2 regions of the Cohnella suwonensis genome follow, and region 2 is predicted to be linked to the other one. Evidence: predicted binding sites of a transcription regulator. Region 2 holds the regulator's gene; the other holds the start of a gene.
What was found. The regulator LexA, encoded in region 2, represses DNA repair genes until DNA is damaged. The targets are predictions, from matches to a motif close to CGAACATATGTTCG.
Positions count from the first base shown of each region.

Region 1 (3,123 bases), on a different contig from region 2:
CTCGCGGAGCGTTTGGGACTCGGCGTCGCGTTGCATGCGCCGTCGATGGCGAAGATCGAGGCGATGTTCGCCGGGCGGGGAGGCGCGTTCATCGAAAGCAACCGCCGCCAGGCGCTGCTGATCGAAGGAGCGACGCCGCTTCGCAACGATACGGGGCTCGCGGTCGGCAACGCCATTGCGGTCGACGGCACTTGCTATCTGCTGTTGCCGGGCCCGCCGCGCGAGATGAAGCCGATGTTCGACAACGACGGTTCGACTTGGCTGAGGGAACAGCTCGGGCCGTCGCGGGCGTTGCACTCGGTGCTGCTGAAGTTCGCGGGGATCGGGGAATCGGCTTTGGAAGACTTGCTGATCGATCTCATTCGGGAGCAAAGCGATCCGACGATCGCCCCTTACGCGAAAGAGGGGGAAGTGGCGATCCGCGTGTCGACGAAAGCCGGCGACGCCGCGGAAGCGGGCAGCAAGCTCGAGCGGACGCTGTCGCTCATCCGGGAGCGGACGTCCGCGTACTTGTTCGCGGAGGAAGACGTTCCGATCGAGGCGACGATCGTCCGCAAGCTGACGGAGATTCAGAGGACGCTGGCGCTCGCGGAAAGCTGCACGGGCGGGCTCGTGTCGCAGCTCGTCACGACGGTGCCCGGAAGCGCGGTCGTCTACGTCGGCGGCGTCGTCTCGTACAGCAACGGCGTGAAGCATAAGCAGCTCGGCGTTCCGATGGCGCTGCTCGAAGGGCCGGGTGCCCCCGGCGCGATCAGCGCGGAGACGGCCGCGGCGATGGCCGAGGGCATGCGCGTAGCGGCGGACGCGGACTTCGCGCTGTCCGTCACCGGCAACGCCGGTCCCGGGGCGTCGGAGGAGAAGCCGGTCGGCCTCGTCTACGTCGGCTTGGCCGAACGGGGCCGAGGGACGCGGGTCGAGAAGCTGCAGATGTCCGGCGACCGCGAGGGCATCCGCATCCGCGCGGCGAAGCGGGCGCTGTACATGCTCTGGCAGTCGCTGACGGGGCGCGCTTGAGCGGAGGCACCGGGAGCGCGTGCAGGTTGCCGCGCGGTGGAGGCGTGGTTGAGGTTGGTTGAGCGAGGTCGCTGGCCGCCATGAACCTCCCAGCCGCATAGGTCCCCAATCGCCATCCGATCCGCGGTTTCGCGAAAATGTGACGATAAAATGTCGATACTTGTCAATTTTCGCCTGTTATGATAAAGTGGACTAGAAAGTTGCGGAAGAACCGTAGCGAAGATTACTTTGCTGCGGTTCTTTTTTCGCAAAATAATCGAACAAATGTTCTCAAAATGCTTGGCAAACGGATAGAAACACGGTATGATGAACCTATCAAAGAAAAGGATGTGGGTGTGTTGTCGGATCGTCGCGCCGCATTAGACATGGCCTTGCGCCAGATCGAGAAGCAATTCGGTAAAGGTTCTGTAATGAAATTAGGAGAGAGCGCGCAGCGTATGGTCGAGACCGTCTCCAGCGGCGTCTTGGCGCTCGACATTGCTCTTGGCATAGGCGGTTATCCTCGCGGACGGATTATCGAAGTGTACGGACCGGAATCTTCCGGTAAGACGACGGTTTCCCTTCACGCGATCGCGGAAGTGCAGCGCAATGGCGGTACGGCAGCGTTCATCGACGCCGAGCACGCGCTGGATCCGGTGTACGCGAAGAACCTCGGCGTGAACATCGACGAGCTGTTGCTCTCGCAGCCTGACACGGGCGAACAAGCGCTCGAGATCGCAGAAGCGCTCGTGCGCAGCGGCGCGGTCGACATCATCGTCGTCGACTCGGTCGCGGCGCTCGTCCCTAAAGCGGAGATCGAAGGCGACATGGGCGATTCGTTCGTCGGCCTGCAAGCGCGCTTGATGTCTCAAGCGATGCGCAAGCTGTCCGGGGCGATCAGCAAGTCCAAGTGCCTCGCGATCTTCATTAACCAATTGCGCGAGAAGATCGGCGTCATGTTCGGCAATCCGGAGACGACTCCCGGCGGACGCGCGTTGAAGTTCTACGCCAGCGTACGTTTGGACGTTCGCCGCGTGGAAGCGATCAAGCAAGGCAACGACGTCGTCGGGAACCGGACGAAGATCAAAGTCGTCAAGAACAAAGTCGCGCCTCCGTTTAAGCAAGCGGAAGTGGACATCATGTACGGCGAAGGCATCTCGAAGGTCGGTAGCATCGTCGATATCGGTACCGAACAGGATATTATCCAGAAGAGCGGAGCTTGGTTCTCGTACAACAGCGAGCGCCTTGGTCAAGGCCGCGAGAACGCGAAGCAGTTCTTGAAGGATAACCCGGATCTGAGCAACAAAATCGAGAAGCAGATTCGCGAAGCATTGCTCGCTTCCTCGCTTGCTAACGCGGGATCGGCGACGTTCTCCAGCGACGAAGAGGACGACGAGGAGTTCGGCGAAGACGAAGCATAAGTTCGAATCGCATGCCGAGTCGAACCGATCATTCATCGATTGGACGCTCGCGCATCGGACGAGAACGAATTGAACATTTCAGTTGGAAAGCAGCGGCATAGTATGCCGCTCTTTCTGTTTTCTAGGAAAGGAGCTCATGACGATGTTCGGGAGACGGACGGGGGCCGGGAGAGGCGCCGTCGACAGCAAAGGGAAGAAGCCTGGAGGACGCCGTACGCAAGCGGAGTCGAACAAACAGACTGAACTAGAAGCGCCCGTAATAAGCGCGGAAGTCGTCGGCATGGAGCCGCATCCGCGGAAAGCCGGCATGTATAGGATTACTTTGCTCGCCACGGTGGAAGAGCTCGCCTATGAAGACAATGGCGATGCCGATGACGACGATGACGCGGCAAGCGGATTAACATCCATCCATGCTGTGCAAGCGGAGAAGGTTGAGAACGACTGGAACAGCGAGGTTGATGCGCTCATCGCAGGGGCAAAGGCGGCAGCGGCGCTGGACGATATGGAGTCGGATACGACAGAATCGGCGGAATCCGGGGAGAAGCGCGTCGAGACGGTCGTGACCGTTCACGAGGATACGTTAATCGGTTGGCGACTGTTGAAGGGACGTAGATTGTCGGCGGAAGAGTACGGGGAGCTGAAGCGGGAAGAACGAAAGGAAGAAGCGTATCGCTCGGCGCTTCATATGTTGGAAGCGAAAGCCCGTACG
Region 1 covers NZ_JBHSMH010000113.1:203,318-206,440, forward strand. The annotation lists gene ACFPPD_RS25720 (competence/damage-inducible protein A) at 1-1,014, shown strand, start outside; gene recA (recombinase RecA) at 1,353-2,414, shown strand; gene ACFPPD_RS25730 (regulatory protein RecX) at 2,557-3,123, shown strand, end outside.
Region 1: the regulator LexA is predicted to act here: its motif matches at 1,272-1,285, upstream of recA (recombinase RecA).

Region 2 (3,123 bases):
ACTCATGCTCGAAGAGATGGGCTTCGAGGTCGAAGCGTCCCACCACGAAGTCGCTCCGGGTCAACACGAGATCGACTTCAAATACGCGCCGGCCATCAAGGCGGCCGACCAGATTCAGACGTTCAAGCTCGTCGTCAAGACGATCGCCCGCCAGCACGGCTTGCACGCGACGTTCATGCCTAAACCGTTGTTCGGCATGAACGGTTCCGGGATGCACGCGCATCAGTCGCTGTTCCGCGGCAACGAGAACGCGTTCTACGACGCGAACGATAAGCTCGGCCTGAGCGCCGTCGCCCGTCAATACATGGCAGGCGTCCTGCGCCACGCGCGCGGCATCGCGGCGATCACGAACCCGACCGTCAACTCGTACAAACGTCTCGTGCCGGGCTACGAAGCTCCTTGTTACGTTGCTTGGTCGGCGAGCAACCGCAGTCCGATGATCCGCATCCCGGCTTCCCGCGGATTGAGCACGCGCATCGAAGTGCGTAATCCGGATCCTGCGGCGAACCCGTACTTGGCGCTTGCGGTTATGCTGAAAGCGGGCCTCGACGGCATCGCGAACAAAATGTCGATTCCGGCTCCCGTCGACCGCAACATCTACGTGATGAGCGAAGAAGAACGGATGGATGCGGGCATCCCGAGCTTGCCGATCAACCTCAAAGAAGCGCTCGCGGAACTGCTCCGCGACGACGTCATCTGCGAAGCGCTCGGCGATCATGCGCTCAGCCACTTCTACGAGCTGAAGGAAATCGAGTGGGATATGTACCGCACGCAGGTTCACCAATGGGAACGCGACCAGTACTTGACGATGTATTGACGTTTTTCGATATTAGCCCCTTGTTCGCATTGATGCGAACAAGGGGCTTTTTGCTGTCGATGGGTTCAACCACCGCAAACGAGCCTCAACTGCACGCCTTGCGCACAATAATTGTGCTCAACCACCGCAAACGTACCGTGGATGGTCGAAGATCACATTATTGACTGCGGGCGCTACTGCTAATGGTACGTATGTTCATATATCATTGGTGCCACGATGTGAGGTGCTGTTGTCGGAACGCATGTTCTCTATTCGTTTAATTCCGCGCCTCATAACGCAAACCCCGCCCCCTTCGCCGAAGCGAAAGGGGCGGGGTTCGTTGTTTTACATAACGGAACGGATTAAGCCGATAACCTTGCCAAGAATGCTGACGTTCGGAAGCCGGATCGGCTCCATGCTGGCGTTCTCCGGTTGGAGGCGAATGTGGTCGCGCTCCTTGTAGAACGTCTTGACGGTCGCTTCGTTCTCATCCGTCATCGCCACTACGATATCGCCGTTCGTGGCCGTCGGCTGCTGCCTGACGATCACGTAGTCGCCGTCGTGGATGCCGGCTTCGATCATGCTCTCGCCGACGACCGACAACATGAAGACGGGCTGATCGCCGACCATGCTGACGGGAAGAGGATAATATTCCTCGATGTTCTCCTGGGCGGTAATGGGGACGCCTGCCGTGACTTTGCCGACGAGCGGGATCGGACGGATGGACGCGGAGATCTTGTAGATCGCATCGTCCTCGTCTCCGAGAATCTCGATCGCGCGAGGCTTCGTAGGGTCTCGGCGGATGAGGCCTTTCTTCTCCAGGCGGTCGAGATGGCCATGGACGGTGGAGCTGGACGCGAGGCCTACCGCTTCCCCGATCTCCCGGACGGAAGGGGGATAACCTTTGTCGCGAACTTCGTTCTTAATGAATTCGAGTATGGAATTCTGGCGATTGGACATCTTGGACACGCCTAGCCCTCCTATGTATGAGCTCATGATGACAAATTATAGCACAGAACCGGAGTTCGCACAAACATTCGTTCTTCAGAACAAACGTTCCAAATTTTGTTGACAGGCACGTATGTTCGTGTTACGATTACTTCAGATCAAACGAGAACAAATGTTTGGGGGACAATGAAATGGTACATACTTGGGTATCGACTGCTCCTGCAACTTCATCTCATCATAAATCTTCTACTTATGTTTATACGTCTTCGTCAAGACGCAAAGCTTCTTCGTTCAATTGGCGAATTGCCAGAGGCTTCTTTTTCCTGATCGCCTTCTTGCTGCTGTTCAGCGGCTTTACGCTCGTACGCGTATTTGCTTCTTCCGGAGAGTCCGTTCCCGTCCAAGCTCACGAGGTCGTCGTTTCCATCGACAGCGGAGACTCGCTATGGGGAATCGCGAACGCCAATAAGAAAGATGGCATGGATACGCGCAAAGCGGTTCACGAGATCCAGAAGCGCAACGCGCTGACGTCTTCGCAAGTCGACGTCGGTCAGCAGTTGATCCTGCCGGAGAGCATATTGCCCTGAACCCGGCGTCGCAAGCCATTCGATTCGATTTCCTTTATATTGTGAATATTGACAAGATCGGCGTGTGCCGGTCTTTTTTGAATTTCCCGTTCTTTGTCGTCCGACCGGGTCGCTTTTCTTGACAATCGCTCCGGCGAAATGGCAAAGTAGAGAAGATAAAAAGAAGGGAGCGAGTATACGATGGATATGGATCGTCTGATCACGCGAATCAATGAGCTATCCCGTAAAAATAAAAAGGAAGGCTTAAATGAAAGCGAAATGGCCGAACGCGACAGTCTCCGTCGCCAATACATTGCGATCTTCAAGCAAAATTTCCGTCAGGAGCTGGATCGTATCGAAGTCGTCGACGACGATTCGACGATCAAGCATTGAAAGGTCACTAAGGAGGAAGCTTATGTCCCGCTCGTGGGAACGCATGGTCTCGAAAAATTCGAAAGAAATCAACAAACGCCGCAAGAAGGATGGCAAGAAGGGTATTACTTCGAGCGGACCGCAAGTCGACCGATTCAAGGGGCGCAACTATGTCGTTCCCGTGATGTTGCTCATGCTGATCGTACTGTACGTGACGCTCGCGCAGCCTTGGTCGAAGGACTTCATGCAAGATCCGACGATGTTCTGGTTGACTGTCGGCTGTTACGTCGTTCTCGCCGTATTCTACTACTTGCGTCGGCCTTATTTGTCCGTGACGCGCGATACGCTCGAAACGCGCAAATTCACGGGTTATAAGACGCTTCGTCCGGGCGAAATCCGTAAAATCACCATTCAGCCCGGATACGTGATCGTCGAGTCGGT
Region 2 covers NZ_JBHSMH010000005.1:141,796-144,918, reverse strand. The annotation lists gene glnA (type I glutamate--ammonia ligase) at 1-817, shown strand, start outside; gene lexA (transcriptional repressor LexA) at 1,142-1,765, opposite strand; gene ACFPPD_RS02815 (LysM peptidoglycan-binding domain-containing protein) at 1,936-2,331, shown strand; gene ACFPPD_RS02810 (DUF896 domain-containing protein) at 2,512-2,703, shown strand; gene ACFPPD_RS02805 (hypothetical protein) at 2,726-3,123, shown strand, end outside.